Regions from separate parts of the Chungangia koreensis genome, predicted to be linked through region 1. Evidence: riboswitches for the same ligand, from Rfam matches in the RefSeq annotation. Region 1 holds a riboswitch; each other region holds the start of a gene.
What was found. A riboswitch is a leader RNA that binds a small molecule or an ion and turns the genes downstream of it on or off. The one in region 1 is predicted to bind lysine.
Positions count from the first base shown of each region.

Region 2: linked by a shared signal. The riboswitch ahead of ACFOZY_RS13200 (Na+/H+ antiporter NhaC family protein) and the one ahead of ACFOZY_RS15090 (ABC transporter permease subunit) in region 1 are both predicted to bind lysine.
Region 3: linked by a shared signal. The riboswitch ahead of ACFOZY_RS05295 (aspartate kinase) and the one ahead of ACFOZY_RS15090 (ABC transporter permease subunit) in region 1 are both predicted to bind lysine.

Region 1 is NZ_JBHSEC010000022.1:80,509-86,158, forward strand. Features, by position in the region: partial or broken gene ypfJ (KPN_02809 family neutral zinc metallopeptidase) at 153-986, shown strand; gene ACFOZY_RS15085 (cupin domain-containing protein) at 1,000-1,497, shown strand; lysine riboswitch at 1,595-1,779, shown strand; partial or broken gene ACFOZY_RS15090 (ABC transporter permease subunit) at 1,943-3,529, shown strand; gene ACFOZY_RS15095 (amino acid ABC transporter ATP-binding protein) at 3,544-4,287, shown strand; gene ACFOZY_RS15100 (DUF1801 domain-containing protein) at 4,364-4,786, opposite strand; gene ACFOZY_RS15105 (DUF5392 family protein) at 5,061-5,513, shown strand; gene ACFOZY_RS15110 (YjcZ family sporulation protein) at 5,637-5,650, shown strand, end outside.
Region 2 is NZ_JBHSEC010000020.1:43,515-49,164, forward strand. Features, by position in the region: gene ACFOZY_RS13195 (YutD family protein) at 1-297, opposite strand, end outside; gene ACFOZY_RS13200 (Na+/H+ antiporter NhaC family protein) at 399-1,967, opposite strand; lysine riboswitch at 2,090-2,267, opposite strand; gene yunB (sporulation protein YunB) at 2,323-2,991, opposite strand; gene ACFOZY_RS13210 (hypothetical protein) at 2,936-3,061, opposite strand; gene ACFOZY_RS13215 (bifunctional metallophosphatase/5'-nucleotidase) at 3,143-4,519, opposite strand; gene ACFOZY_RS13220 (sulfite exporter TauE/SafE family protein) at 4,534-5,358, opposite strand; gene ACFOZY_RS13225 (DUF72 domain-containing protein) at 5,358-5,650, opposite strand, start outside.
Region 3 is NZ_JBHSEC010000005.1:191,225-196,874, forward strand. Features, by position in the region: gene ACFOZY_RS05280 (electron transfer flavoprotein subunit alpha/FixB family protein) at 1-857, shown strand, start outside; gene trxA (thioredoxin) at 946-1,260, shown strand; gene uvrC (excinuclease ABC subunit UvrC) at 1,313-3,112, shown strand; lysine riboswitch at 3,143-3,325, shown strand; gene ACFOZY_RS05295 (aspartate kinase) at 3,429-4,664, shown strand; gene ACFOZY_RS05300 (DnaJ family domain-containing protein) at 4,707-5,075, shown strand; gene ACFOZY_RS05305 (YslB family protein) at 5,509-5,650, opposite strand, start outside.

The DNA.
Region 1 (5,650 bases):
AGGAAGATATCTACCTGAGGGACAGCTTTTTCTTTTTATCAGGTGGTTCTTCCGAAAAGTGTGTCTCGAAAAACGTTTCAATTTTGTCTATCTTGGTTTATCGGCGGGTATAACACGAATACATAGACAGCAATTTTGGGAGGAACTCGCGCATGAAGTGGAGAGGCAGAAGGGCAAGTACAAATGTAGAAGACAGACGTGGGATGGGCGGTAAGACTTTGATCGGCGGTGGTATAGGCGGCATTGTACTTTTGCTCATTGTCACCTTTTTAGGCGGAGACCCAACAGAAATGATGAATAACTTCCAAATGGGAGCGAATGAACCTTACGTGGAAACAAAAGAGGATCAGGAGCTCGCCGAGTTCGTGTCAGTCGTCTTGGCGGACACGGAAACAGTATGGAACGATCAGTTTCAGGAGCAAGGGATGGACTATCGGGAACCTACTTTGGTCTTGTTTTCAGGGAGTGTTCAAACAGCTTGTGGGGGTGCCTCATCAGCAGTCGGACCTTTCTATTGCCCAGGTGATGAAAAGCTATATATTGACCTAAGCTTCTAAAAGGAGCTTCAGAACCGTTTCAATGCACCGGGTGACTTTGCGATGGCTTATGTCGTTGCCCATGAGGTTGGACATCATATTCAAACACAGTTGGGCATATCCCAGCAGATGGCAGAGCTGCGTCAGAAGTTGAGTGAGAAAGAATATAACAAATATCAAGTGCGTATGGAATTGCAGGCTGACTATTTGGCGGGTGTTTGGGCTCATCATGCCCAAGGAATGGGGCTTTTAGAAGAAGGAGACTTAGAAGAAGCGTTGAATGCTGCCTTTGCAATTGGTGATGATACGTTACAAAAACAGGCACAAGGGTATATAGTACCTGACAGCTTTACTCATGGAACGTCCGAACAACGGAAGAAATGGTTCTATCGAGGCTTCCAGTATGGGGACTTGGACCATGGGGATACATTCAACACAAATGATTTATAAGGAGTGATAGGAAATGGAAGGACAAGTACGTTCATTTTTCTTGGAGGACCGTGGAGACATTCCGAATAATCAGCATTTGCCGGTTATTTTCTATCAAGGTGTATTTGACGACGGTTTAAATATGGAGGCTGCGTTCGCCCGCCATAATTGGACGAATAGTTGGACAGGGGATATTTACGACTATCATCATTACCATAGCAATACGCATGAAGTATTAGGAGTGAAATCAGGAAAGGCCACGTTGCTTTTAGGTGGCGATGATGGAGAACGCCTTGAATTGGATGCAGGGGATGTTATTGTTTTGCCTGCTGGAACAGGTCATAAGAAATTGGAAAGCAATTTCGACTTCGAAGTGATCGGCGCTTATCCGAATGGTATGTCACATAACTTGCGTGAGCGGGATCCGCACGGCAGAGCCGAGTCACTCGATGAAATCCAGAATGTCCCGGTTCCGGATATGGATCCGGTCTATGGAGAGGATGGACCTTTACGCCATAAGTGGGTGAAGTAACGGAAGATATGACTAATTGCCTAAGAAGGGTTGACATGTCCCATTTGTTATTCTAAAATAGGGCACAATGAATTGAATACGTAACCTCATCTTTCACAGGTGAGGTAGAGGCGCGGTATTTAACAGTCCTTGGTAGAGCTCAGAGAAGCGATGAAGCCATGGAGAAGGAAATATCGCCGAAGTGTGCATGATTTCTCGAATTATGCATGCTGGGTCTGCAGTTAAGAGCTGCAGGACTGTCTCGATTAATTCCCAAGTTGATCGAGTTGTGCTATCTCATTTATGGGAAAGAAGAGGAATTTTGGGTAACCGTCAAAGGCCTGAGTTCGTCTCAGGCCTTTTTATTATACGGTTGCCTTTTTGTATTCACCAAAACTATGACAACAAGGAGAGAATCATAATGAAAAAGAAATTAGCAGTTTTAGCAACAATTTCACTATCAGCAATGATGATGTTGGCAGGGTGTGGAAGCGGCTCTGAAACACCTGAAGCGTCCGCAGACGAAAATACATTTAGAGTTGGACTTGAAGCAGGTTATGCTCCGTTTAACTGGACACAGATGGATGACTCTAATGGCGGAGTGAAAATTGACGGGAATGCAGAATATGCTGGCGGTTATGATGTTGAAATCGCAAAGAAAATTGCGGATGGTTTAGGAAGAGAATTAGTTATTGTGAAATCGGAATGGGACGGGCTTGTACCTTCTTTGACTTCTAATAAGATTGACGCAATCATTGCAGGAATGTCTCCGACGGAAGAACGGAAGAAGACGATCGACTTTACGGATAACTACTATACTTCTGATTTAGTAATGGTTGTAAAAAAAGGATCCGCGTTTGAAAATGCAAAGTCTATCCAAGATTTCAGCGGTGCAAAAGTGACTGCTCAGTTAAATACATTCCACTACTCTGTAATTGATCAGATCAAAGATGTTAAAAAGCAGACTGCAATGGACAACTTTCCTGCAATGCGTGTAGCACTTGAGTCCGGCATGATCGATGGATATGTATCTGAACGTCCTGAAGGGATTAGCGCATCTTCGGCAAATGACAATTTCGTGATGGTTGAATTCGAAGAAGGGTTCGAGACATCCGCTGATGACACGGCGATTGCAGTGGGCGTTAAGAAAGACAGCGAATTGACAGCAAAGATTAATGAAATCCTTTCTACCATTTCAGAAGAAGAACGCCAGGAAATTATGGATAATGCAATCTTGAACCAGCCAGCAGCACAATAATAAGCCGGCAAAGCCGGTTCCACTTAGAAAAGGGGGAGAAGCATGAGCTATGAATGGATCGTGACTATCATCTCAGATAACTGGCCGATGTTTCTCCGCGGAGCGGGGATGACCTTACTCATTTCCATCATCGGTACATTAATCGGGGCTATGATTGGATTAGCGATTGGAGTCATTCGGACGGCTCCGGTTTCAGAAAGTAAATTGAAAAGAGTTCTTCTTAAGATAGTCGATGTCATTTTATCGGCATATATCGAATTTTTCCGAGGCACTCCGATGATTGTCCAAGCGATGGTCATTTTTTACGGCTCCGCTTTGGCCTTCGGCATTGATATGGATCGGCTGATAGCTGCAATCATCATCGTCTCTATCAACACCGGGGCATATATGGCTGAAATTGTGCGGGGAGGTATTTTATCAGTCGATAAAGGCCAATTTGAGGCGGCACATGCAATTGGAATGAGTCATTTCCAGACGATGCGCCATGTCGTCATGCCACAGGTAATACGGAACATTCTCCCCGCAACTGGGAACCAATTCATTATCAACATTAAAGATACATCCGTATTAAACGTAATCGGCGTGACAGAGCTATTTTTCCAAACAAAGTCAGTCGCAGGAAACAACTTCAGGTATTTTGAATCGTTTTTCGTTGCTTGTGTTCTATACTTCGTTATGACTTATGCAGTTACGTTGATCCTTCGCTATGTTGAAAGAAAAATGGATGGACCCGAAAATTACGTGATCGTCGGTCAGCCAAATGTAATCGGCACTGGACAGATTAAAGAAAAATAGAAGGAGGGAAGATAATGGAAGCGGTTATAGATATTCAGCACATAAGCAAATCTTTCGGTCAACATGAAGTGTTAAAGGATATCGACTTTACAGTCCATAAAGGGGAAGTCGTCTCCATCATCGGCTCTTCAGGTTCGGGGAAATCCACCCTCCTTCGATGCATCAATTTGTTGGAGAAACCAAGTGGTGGGATGATCATCTATAAAGGTGAGAATATATTGGACGGCAAGCATAATGTCAACTCGTACCGGACTAAGTTGGGCATGGTTTTCCAGCAGTTCAATTTATTCAACAATCATAATGTATTGGAAAATTGTACGGTCGGGCAAATGAAAGTGTTGAAACGTTCGAGGGAAGAAGCAGAAAAAGTGTCGATGCGGTACTTGAAGGTTGTCGGCATGGACCAATATGTCAATGCGAAACCGAAGCAGCTATCTGGCGGCCAGAAACAGCGTGTGGCGATTGCACGTGCATTGTCGATGGAACCGGATGTCATGCTGTTTGACGAACCGACGTCCGCCCTTGACCCGGAAATGGTCGGCGAAGTTTTAAAGGTAATGAAAGAATTGGCCGAATCAGGGTTAACGATGCTAATCGTCACGCATGAAATGGAATTTGCAAGGGAAGTATCTGATCGGGTCGTCTTTATGGACAAAGGGGTCATTGCAGAAGAAGGGAAACCGGAACAGTTATTCAATCACCCGAACCAAGAACGGACGCGAGAATTCTTGAAAAGAACGTTAGGGTCAAATGTGTGATCACTAACATAACTAAAAACTAATGATAGAACAAGAAGACTCCAGCATTTCATTTGCTGGAGTCTTTTCTACAGTTTTATGACTGTGGGTATGTTTCCTGAAGGAATTTAACAGATGCCAAAATCAGCTCTTTCAGGATCTCTTCATCGATATCAGCCAATTTGTTGATGTAGACACAAGCGGCTCCGGTAGTATGCTTGCCGAATCGCTTTAGTAACTCTTCACGCTCTGATTCACCTGGCGTAAAGTATAAGCTAATCTTCGCTTTCCTTGGAGAAAAGCCAACCAATGGGGCTTCCCCCTCGTGACCGGATTGGTATTTGTAATGATACGAACCGAATCCGATAATGCTTGGCCCCCACATTTTCGCTTCCAAACCTGTTGCTTCAGTGAAAATATCCAGTAACCGGTACGCATCCGCCTTTTTCTTCGGACTATCCACCCGTTCAATAAATTCAATGACGCTATGGTCAGTCTCTTTCGTTTTTAACTTATACATTTATAATCCTCCTTGGCCGTGACATTCTTTCATTTCATCGCTGGTCGTGTAGAATCCTTCCATCAGGCAGTATTTTGTACGTGAATCAGACTATCTGTTAAAATAGTTGTAAGAGCATATGGAACTTTTTAATCAAAAGGGCATCTGAATCTTTGTTTCTAAAACGAAATCGTCAAGACGTGGCATTGGCCATCACCTTCATTGAAAGTCATTGTTTATCGCGACCTTTGCCAAGAAGCAGGGTCCTTTTTTATACAGTAAGGAGGAATTTCGATTGAATTTCATCTCATCTGATCTACCTGTTTTCATACAACGAGAATTGGAAAAAATCCATGAAAAGCTGGTTCCAATCATGAAAAGGGCAGCTAAGTATACATTATGGTCATTTCCACTAATTGGTATGTCGATTTTTAATGTAGCATTCCAGTTATTATTTGTACCAGCAGATATGAGATCCCTTTTTGTCCTAATACTTTTCTCGGTCGCTGGCGCAATCGGTTTTGCCTTGTCTAAAGAGGCCAAATTCCAGAAACGGCAAATTCGTAAATTGAGCAGCGAGTTCATGGTAGAACGAATTATTAGCAGTGAAAATGCTACAGAAGAGTCAAAAAGTAGATATGTGGCATTGGTTAAAAACCAACCCGTTCATGCAGTCCAGCACTTTGTGGATTTTTTGAAAAAGGAAAACCAGCAATTGCTGACGAACAATGAATTTACATCGTATTAAATTCTATTAAATCTTTGTTAGGTATCTATTAGTAAAAAGGCACAGGTGAACCTTCCTTTCTAACATAAACTATCACTGTAAGGGCCCTTACATTTTAGTTTAATTAGGAAAGGAGGAAGAGCTATGGGTTACGCATA
Region 2 (5,650 bases), on a different contig from region 1:
ATATACCGGTTCTTCTTCTTTCACTTTTCCGGTTTTTTTTAATACAAAATAGGCGCATCCAAAATTGCAGTATTCATATATATAGTCTTGGAGTGTGCTGATTTTAGTTTCATAAGTCGCCTTGTGATTGCGGTCTTCAAAAAAGCCTTTCAGCCGTAGTTGTCCATAGCCCCAGTCACCGACGATATAGTCATATTTAGATAATATATCCGAATACCGGCTTTGGAAAGCTTCCTCTTCAAAACCATTCCGGTAGTCCGTTAAAAGCTCGTATTGTGTTTTGTCTACGACAATCATTTCTTCACCACCAGTTTTTAGTTCGGATATATGTCAATGTAACATAATCAGATGTCCTGGACAATAACTATCTAATCCAAACAGGTCACAAACACCCAGAATTATTTCGAGGGTTCAACTGTAGACTTAATTCGCTTTGACCACACAACAAATAGAACTAATAGGATCACTACAACAGCCACCATAGAAATTGCAACGGACTCCGTAAGCCCTAAGATTAAAAATCCTACAGCAGCAATGACAGCAGAAATAATTGCATATGGCAACTGTGTGATGACATGATCGATGTGGTTACTCCCAGCTCCTGTAGAAGAGAGAATAGTCGAATCGGAGATCGGTGACGCATGGTCCCCAAAAACGGATCCGGCTAATACCGCAGAGAGTGCAGGCAAGAGCAAGTCAATATCTGCAGTAATCATGATTTCACCGGCAATCGGGAGAAGAATCCCAAAGGAACCCCACGATGAGCCTGTAGAGAATGCTATAAATGCCGCCAAGATGAATAGTAAGAATGGCAATAAGCCAGTCGGAAGATCAAATGCGGTTACTACTTGGGCTAAATAGTCCCCTGTTTCAAGTTTGGTGATCAAGAAAGATAATGACCATGCAAATAACAGGATAAATACTGCCGGCATCATGGATTTGATTCCGCTCCAAAATGCGAGTCCGATCAAGGACGGACTAAAGGTCTCATTTTTCCCTGATTGGCTGACATACAAGATTACAGCCGCAATGGTCCCAATGATTCCTCCTGTTAAGAGAGAAAGGGGAACGTCCGTATTCTCGAACATTTTCCAAATATTCAACTCATAGCCAGCATTTACATAGCCAGTTGCAAGCATTGTGATGATTGTAGAGACGATCAGCAAGATAATCGGGAGAACCAAGTCACGGACCTTGCCATGCTGATGTGCAGGAAATTCTTCTTTTAATTCTCCTGGAATCTTTTTACTATCATCGTATAAGATCCCTTTTTCAAGGGCTAATGTTTCATGTTTTTTCATTTGGAATAAATCAAAATCTGAAATTGCGACAAAAAACACGATGGAAAGGGTTGTGATGACATAAAAGTTCATCGGTACCATTAACATGAAAGCAGACAAAGGTGAATATTCCAGTACGCTTTGTCCTGCCAGAATCGTCCCAATTAAGGCAATTAAATATGCTCCCCAGCTTGAAACCGGTGAAACGACACATATTGGTGCAGAGGTTGAATCGATAAAGTATGCAAGTTTTGCACGCGAGATCCGGTGCTTGTCCGAAATAGGACGAGCAATTTGACCAACTGCCAGCGCGTTAAAATAATCATCTATAAAAATGATGACCCCTAAGAATGCGGTTAAAAGCTTTGCCCCTCTTCGCGTCTTAATCCGTTTAACGGCCCAATCCGCAAAGGCGCGGCTTCCACCTGACAAGCTGACAAATGCTGTAATAACTCCAAGAAGTAAAATAAATAGGATGATGAATATATTATACGTGTTTATTCCATCATCCCAAAAAGTTGTCGCGAATGACGCAAAGATGTCTTTCACAAACCCAGTTGGGGATAAGCTAGCCAAAATAGCGGCGCTGACAATCCCGATCCCCAAGGATAAGATGACACGTTTAGTTATTAACACCATTATAATGGCAAGTAAAGGCGGTACAATTGAAAAAATAGTACCTTCCATGAATAGTTCCTCCTTTTGTGTAGGAAGAGGCCAAATAAAAAGGCCGGCATCAGGCATCATTATACCCGTAGCCGGCCTTAACCAATCGCTGTCGTGAAAAACAAAAAGTCTTGTTTCACCTTACTGACGATAGCTCTCCATCCGTCGTCCGGATGACAGTGATCCTCCTATTCGGAGTATCCCCAACCGCAACATTCTCGACTAGAACATTCCGGCTTCGGCATCGCCTCCTTTCATACACGGTCAACGTTGTCATCCTCACGTGTACTACTCTTAGGTGATGCGGCCTCTACCTCATCATATTTAAATTCAATGTATATAAGATTATCAATTTACCGCTGAAAATTCAAGAGGATTATTCTGGTGGATCTGCGTCTAAAGGAAGGGGCACTTCTACTGAAGGAGCATTAGAACTATCACCATTTGTATAGATATGTGGAACAGGTCCTTTTACCAAACCGATGGCCACTGGAATACGCTGTTCAACTACACTGGATGTTGTAGCCATTGGAATGATAATTTGTACATTCACTTTCATATGGATATAAACTTCTACATACGCATTATTTATTCCAAATTCCCTGATATCTGTTCCAATATTGGATTCGACATTACCGATTAGGTGAAAACGAATGGGTATTTTAGGACCCAAATTACCTATAAGCGGAATATTGGCAGCCTGCCCCAACGGTACATAAAACACGATTCCACCCTTTTCCTGCATTGCGTCTTTATCAAATTCATAATCATTTTCAGGCAGAAGCTCCAGATTACCTTGCTCAGCCTGTTCAAGATGTGATTGAACTAAAGTGGTAGTGTCCGCACGTACCCTATTAATAATTTCTGTGTTGAAACGTGTAGTGACCATATTGGACGATTCCGTAGGAACTTCTTCAATGATATCATTCACGTCCATCACATTCGTGACACGTGAATTCGTCGCTCTGCTTATGACCAATGAAGCGATTTTATTGGTCTGCACTTTTGCATACTCCAAAAAGATCGGATTTAATCGTGTGTTCACGAATACTAAGAAAATCCCTATTGAAATAATAAGGACGGGGATGATCAGCGGTGTCAATCTGATATTCCATCTTCTTCGCCTCCGGGAATGAGGAAATCGCACAAAAAACGCCTCCTTCCGCAGTTTATGAGAAGGAGGTTTTTATTATGTCCTATTGTTTTGAAGGTTCCGGCTTGGTCTTTATTAAATAATCTGCAAAGATATCCCGGATGAATTCTGGCATATAATAGATTTTTGGTGCCCGTTGAAAACTCGGGAAGAAGAAACCGAATGTAAACATATCAAGGGTTGCAAGCCGATATTCCTTTTGGGGATCAACATGTTCCCCGCTAATGAGCAATCGTTTTTCCTCGTCTAACTTCATGTTACACCATATGAGCTTACCCATTACAGAACCTCTAAAACCGAGTCCTTTAATTTCGATGGCTGGCCAGTCTGCATTTAAAGACTGCAGGTAAGCTTCCTTCAGCTCCGCCCCTGTCAACTCCACAACTGTCAAATTAATCGGGTGGGGCAAGGTCTGATGAATATCAAATGCGGTGACATTCCCTTCTGGAAGCCCATCTAAAAATATGCCTGCGTTAAATAAGGCACAATCTGCGCCAGTACAGTCCAAGAGCGATTGTCCAAATAGGCTACTAAGTTTGGAGTTGGAGAACCATTCCTTTTTCATGGCAGTTCCGTTATAAAATAGGGGTTTCTTTAGCAACTCGTGTCCCTTATTTATCAACTCATCATCGTAGTTTTGATCACTGCTTTCATCGAGTTCATTCGCGTCATATAGAATCGCTTTTTTATCTACAATCGTTTTCTGATCACTATCTAATTCCACCATGACATGGCCTACATACTGTCCGAACTTCCCTGCACCTGTAAGCAAGGTATCGCCTACCTGTTTCCCCTCGTGCAGCACATGATGTGTATGCGCTCCAAAAATAACATCGATATCCGGACATTCTTCCGCTAACTGTTCATCCTCATGAATGCCTAAATGTGAAAGAATGATTATCAGATCCGTCTGGTCTTTTAACAGATGAACCTGCTTACGGATTTCCTCACGACCAGGAGTGATGGTCCAGCCCAAACGTTCATAGAAAGGCGTGAATGCAGCTGTAGCTCCAATCACACCGATTTTAACGCCAGTCTTCGTTTCGATGATCTCATATGGCTTTAGCCATGCAGGTCTGCTTCCGTCCTTTTCGTAAAGGTTGCAAACAATCACGTCAAAATTCGCCTGTTCGTAAAGCTCTGAAAGACGATCCTTGTGCATCGTGATTCCTTCGTTGTTCCCGATTGTCACAAGATCGTACCCTGCTTCATTCAAAAGCTGAACATTGCCTTTCCCGAATGTCCCTTCTGTAAACGGATGAGAACGGTCAACGTGATCACCAATATCCAAGAGGAAGCAACTCTCCCCCTCTTCTTCATGCCATTGTTTTCGAACATTCAACAAATGCCGGATCTTCGGCCAATGCTGGAAGTGACTATGTAAATCATTTGTATGATAAAAATGAATCGTTTCAATCAATCAAATCGCCTCTTTCACCCAAAAATCCCTTCAAATATTGAGCGGATTCCCATTAACAGCAGGATAATTCTCAAAATCGTCACTAACGTTTCCGATTTTAGTTTACTGTTCAAGTAAGCACCCAATTTTGCACCGATATACGCGGCTGGTATGACCGGTATCGTATAGAGCCAAGGTACGTTTCCAAGGGAAATATGAGTGGCTGAATTCACAAGTGCCGACAGAAAGACCATAAACATCGAAGTTCCAACTGCCACATGTGGCGGGAACAAAAACAGCAAGATCATAGCAGGGACAATAATTGATCCGCCACCAATCCCGAATAAGCCCGACATGAAGCCGACGCCGAAGGTTAAGAGGAGGGCAAACCAAATCGGATATCCATATGTATATTGACGACCAGCGGGATCAATGAACTCTCTCTTCTTTCCATTCTCTACAAACCACAACACAGGTTTCAAGTACTTACGGACTAATAACAGTGTCGAGATTATTAAAAGTAGTATGCCGAAATACAAATTAAAAGAAGGCAAATCCAATCCTTTATTGACCCACGCTCCTATTAGTGTACCCGGAACACTCCCTGCAAAAAAGATAAGGCTGCTGCGATAATCCACCGTTTTCTTCTTCATATAGGACAAGGTCGAAGCAAGCCCTGTGAAAACCATCATAATGACCGACAGACCAACGATTTTTTGGGGCGTGAGATCAGGGATCCATCCCATCGTAATTCCTAAAAATATAGTGGCGGGCACTAAAATAATTCCGCCTCCGAGACCGACAAGTGCCCCGACGATACCCGAAAATAAGGCCAACAATGCCAGCAAAATCCATTCCATTAAAATTCTCCTCCGAATAAATCAAGTTGTTTCGGTGCAAGACCCTCATACGAAATCCCTAAAATCTTTTGGAACTGCTTCGCATTGGCCGCTGCATGCCCGCCTGAATTATTATTGAACAACACATAGACACGGTCTGTTTGTTTTTCCAACAGGGTTGCCGTTTTACTTAATTGTTTTAATTCTTCTCTATTGTAATCATATAAATAACGTACCCTCCGCCACTGCTCATCATCTCCTGGATTACGCCAACCGTGTATGTTTCGGCCATGGAGCCGGAAGAGTACCTTTT
Region 3 (5,650 bases), on a different contig from region 1:
TAACAGATTCAGTAGGTGGCAATGGTGAAGAAATGTTGAAATATGGAGCTGACCGTGTTGTCACTGTCGAGCATCCTCACTTGAAACAATATACATCCGATGGGTTTGGCCAGGCATTTATGGCTGTTTCCGAACAAGAGAAGCCGGAAGCAATCGTTTTTGGTCATACGGCTCTTGGGAAGGATCTATCTCCGAAGATTGCGAGCAAAATGCAAGCGGGGTTAATTTCTGACGTCACTGCGATCGAAGGCGAAGGGGACGATGCAGTTTTCGTACGCCCGATCTATTCAGGAAAAGCATTCGAAAAAGTGAAAGTGAAGGATGGAGTGCTCTTCTTTACGATTCGTCCAAATAATATTCAACCGCTTGAAAAGGATGACTCCCGCTCAGGTGACGTTTCATCAGTTTCTGTTGAAATCACTAATCTTCGTACAATCATTAAAGAGGTTGTCCGCAAGTCCACTGAAGGCGTAGACCTATCTGAAGCAAAGGTAGTGGTTGCTGGTGGACGAGGCGTAAAGAGTGCAGATGGATTTGCCCCACTTAAAGAGTTAGCTGATGTTTTAGGTGGAGCGGTCGGTGCCTCCCGAGGAGCATGTGATGCGGATTATTGTGATTACTCCTTACAAATCGGCCAGACCGGTAAAGTGGTAACCCCTGATTTGTATATCGCAGCAGGGATATCTGGCGCCATTCAACACTTGGCAGGTATGTCCAATTCAAAAGTAATTGTAGCGATCAATAAAGACCCTGAAGCGAACATTTTCAAAGTAGCGGATTATGGTATTGTCGGAGACTTGTTTGAAGTCATCCCGATGCTTACAGAAGAATTCAAGAAATTGAAAGCAACGGTTTGATCGGACATTCCACTTCGGGCAAATAAATAGCAGCACCATATTTTGCATGCTATAATCGAAAGGAACTTTTCATAAAGGAGGAGATTCCATGGCAATTGTACACGCTACTGATCAAAGCTTTAAAACAGATACAGCAGAAGGATTAGTATTGGTGGACTTCTGGGCAACTTGGTGCGGTCCATGTAAAATGATTGCTCCGGTTCTTGAGGAACTTGATTCCGAAATGAGCGACCAAGTTAAAATCGTTAAAGTTGATGTTGATGAAAACCAAGCAACAGCTGGTGAATACGGCATCATGTCGATTCCGACTTTAGTTCTTTTCAAAGACGGGCAACCAATTGATAAAGTTGTTGGTTATCAACCAAAAGAAGCGTTAGCACAATTTGTACAAAAAAACGCTTAATCTTGAAACCGGGTTCCTATTGGGGTGCCCGGTTTTTTTGCAGGTGATGTAGATGAATGAATTAATCCAACAGAAACTGGCAATCCTGCCTGACCAGCCAGGCTGTTATTTAATGAAAGACAGGCAAGGGACCATTATCTATGTCGGGAAGGCAAAGGTTTTAAAAAACCGGGTCCGCTCGTACTTTACCGGCACGCATGAAGGGAAAACCCAACGGCTTGTCAGCGAAATCGTGGACTTTGAATATTTTGTCACGTCTTCTGAAATCGAAGCCTTGATCTTAGAGTTGCATTTGATTAAAAAGCATGATCCGAAATACAACATCATGTTAAAGGATGACAAGACATATCCATATATTAAAATAACTTCTGAACGACATCCTCGCTTGATCATTACTCGTCAAGTCAAGAAGGATCATGGGAAGTATTTCGGTCCTTATCCAAACGCTTACTCGGCGAGTGAAACGAAGAAATTATTGGACCGCTTATATCCATTAAGAAAATGTAACAATATGCCTGACCGGGTGTGCTTGTATTATCACATTGGCCAGTGCCTTGGCCCTTGTGTCAAAAAAGTGGAAGAAAAAACCTATAAAGAGATGATTGATGAAATCTCCAAGTTCTTGCACGGTGGTTATCAACAAGTCAAAAACGACTTGACTGCTAAAATGCAAGTGGCTTCCGAAAATCTCGATTTTGAACGCGCAAAAGAATATCGTGACCAGATTGCTCATATTGAGGCAGTCATGGAAAAACAAAAAATTACGACGAATGATTACATCGATCGAGATTATTTTGGTTATTACGTGGATAAAGGATGGATGTGTGTACAGGTTCTTTTTGTGCGCCAAGGAAAAATGCTCGAGCGAGAGGTATCGCTCTTCCCGATCTATCGTGATCCTGAAGAGGAATTTCTCACATATCTCGGTCAATTCTATGATAAACCTGAACATATGCTTCCAAAAGAGATCTATGTACCAAAAACTACGGACTTAGAGCTTGCCAATCAGTTATTAAATTCTAAGGTATTCATTCCACAACGCGGGAAGAAAAAAGAAACACTGGAACTTGCAACAAAAAATGCGAAAATTGCATTGAATGAAAAATTCCAGCTTATCGAACGTCAGGAGCAACGGACGATCGGGGCGGTAGAGGAATTAAGTGAAGCGATGAGGATTGCACCACCTCTTCGAATAGAGGCGTTTGATAACTCTCATATTTATGGTGCTGATCCAGTTTCAGCCATGATTGTCTTCGCGGATGGCAAACCGTTTAAGAAGGATTACCGTAAATTCAAAACAAAGATCGCCGGAAGACACGATGATTATGGCGCGATGCGTGAGGTTGTACGCAGGAGATATACCCGGGTATTGAAAGAGGAGCTTCCTTTGCCAGATTTGATAATCATTGATGGCGGGAAAGGTCAAATTGAAGCTGCAAGGGAAATTATTGAAGACGAACTCGGTCTGTCGATTCCGATTGCAGGCTTGGCAAAGGACGATAAGCATCAAACCTCCCAATTGCTCTACGGGGATCCTTTAGAGATTGTACCGTTGAAACGGACAAGTGAGGCGTTCTATTTACTTCAGCGGATCCAAGATGAGGTCCATCGTTTTGCTATCACTTTTCATCGTCAACAACGCGGCAAGCATGCAGTAGCATCTGTTCTTGATCAGCTTGAGGGTGTAGGACCAAAACGGAAACAAAAGCTTTTGAGGCATTTCGGCTCAGTGAAAAAAATAAGGGAAGCCACGCCGGAACAGTTGAGGGAAGCAGGGCTTCCTGAAAAGATCGCTGAATCGGTTGCGGAATATTTTAAAAAAGAAGCATTGTCAAAAAACAACGAGGTATGATATCGTAAAAGCACTGATCATATCACGCTACGTGATGATAGAGGTGCAGAGGTCAATAGTAACCATTCAGAGGAAGTTCAGATCCTGTGAAGAATGGTGAAAGGGGACTCTGCCGAAGTGTTCTGCCGTTCTGTAACCGGCAAATCGCTGGCTTCGTGCTTAAGAAGTGCGAGGCTGTCAGAATCTAATTGATTCTGGAGAGCTATCTCACATGAACTGTCTTTATTGACTGTACATGTCCGGACGGCTTTCCTTTCCCAGGGAAGCCGTCTTTTTCTATCTGATTATTGCTCTTCAGAACTTAAGGAGAATGTTTATGGGATGCATCGTCATGAAATTTGGTGGGACCTCGGTCGGTACGACAGAAAAGATTTTGAATGTCGCGAAACGGATCCTGGATGAAAAGAAAAGAGGACATGAAGTTGTCGTAGTCGTGTCTGCCATGGGCAAAACAACCGATGAACTGCTCTCCTTGGCAAATGAAATTACTCATGAGCCGTCGAAACGTGAAATGGACATGCTCCTTTCTACGGGCGAACAAATTACGATTTCCTTATTGTCACTTGCTATTATGCAATTAGGTGGAGAGGCTATTTCCTACACAGGGTGGCAAGCTGGGATTTTAACTGAATCCGTCCACCGCAATGCAAGAATCATCGATATCGATCGCACAAAGGTTGAACGACAATTGAAAGAAGGCAAAGTTGTCATTGTTGCAGGTTTTCAAGGGGTTGACCAATATGGAGAAATTACCACATTGGGGAGAGGCGGCTCTGACACGACTGCTGTGGCGCTTGCTTCAGCTTTATCCGCTGAACGCTGCGATATTTACACTGACGTTGACGGTATTTATACATCTGATCCTCGTTCTGTTAAAACGGCAAGAAAACTATCTGAAATCGCATATGACGAAATGTTGGAACTTGCCCATTTAGGAGCGGGCGTGTTGCATCCGCGGTCAGTTGAATTTGCGAAAAACTATGATGTGCCATTAGTCGTCCGTTCCAGTATGTCAGCTGAAGAAGGGACCATGATCAAGGAGGAAGTCCAAATGGAAAACAATCTTATCGTTCGGGGAGTCGCCTTTGAATCGGATATTGTCCGCATTACAGTTACATACGAGGTTCCGTTCAATGGCTCACTTGCTAAAATTTTCACTACGCTGGCCAATCATCATATTGATGTTGATATTATCGTCCAAAGCATTATGGATGGAATCACTCCTTCTGTATCATTCTCAATTAAAAAAGAGGATTTTGCTGAGACTATTCGGATTCTTAATTCAGAAAAAGAGGTTTTAGGCTATACAGATGCAGATTTTGAGGTGGGGTTATCCAAAGTATCCATCGTCGGCTCAGGCATGGTTTCCAATCCAGGGGTAGCTGCCAGGATGTTTGACCGCTTGCGTCAAGAAGGAATCCCGATCAAGATGGTCAGTACGTCAGAGATTAAAGTATCAGTTGTCGTCCCACAATCGGAGATGCTGCAAGCGGCAAATGCTCTCCATGATGAATATGGTCTTTCTCCTGAGGATGCCGAAGTTAGTCTATGATATAATTGAGGAAAATCATGGTTTCCGAAAGGATGAGCCTGCTTGAATTGGCAAATGATTGAAGAACTTATTAAACGGGCGCAAGAACGGGGCGAATTCGATAATCTAAGTGGAATGGGAAAGCCCCTGCCTAAAGATGAATTTGAACATCTTCCGCAAGAAATGCGTATGGCTGCAAGAATTTTGAAAAACGCAGGGTACGATGACGAAGCAATGCTAATCCAAAAAGAAATGAATGATATCGGAAATGCGATCCGGCGTGCTCAGGGGGATGAGAAGGTCTCTTTGGAATCAGAGTACAATAAGCGGCTATCCAATTTGAATCGGATGCTATCGAAAAAGGGCATGAACACGAATAGTAGTGTATTTAAGCAATATCAAACACAAATCGATCGGAAATTTTGGGATTAATAATGAAGTGCCAGCCCTTCTATTGTGAAGAGTGCTGGCACAAATACTGTAGCCCATTCAATTTTAATGTATACGTCTGTAAAACCCGCATTACCGGACACTTCGCTTTCCGTGGGCTTTGCTTCGGGCCAACAGGAGGTTGGTCACAAAGGCGTTGCCAAATAGCTACCGGAATCTGCTCCCCAGCAATTTTGCGACAAGCGAAGCGGTGGAGCAGCCAGGACGCGGCAACGCCTTTGTTCAATAACTCTTGTTGTCTGCGGGGTCTTCAGCTAAAGCTATTCCCACTGGACATTGAATTAGCTTCCTCGAAAAGACACCGCACGAAGGAAATGCGCAGCATTTTCGAGGAGTCTGCGTGTCCGGTAATGCTTTTAAATTCTTCTTGTAAAGTGGTTAAACTTCCATTTGGTCTACCATTATTACAATGATTTTAAACTTTTTCTTTAAGGTCCCACTTAACATGAAACCTGATCTGATTCCGTTTCGTATTTTTTTCTTCATAGCACTCAGTTAAATAGCCACTTGTTTTCTGGTGCTGTTCGGCAAGGAAACCAGCTTCCAAACGGAAACAA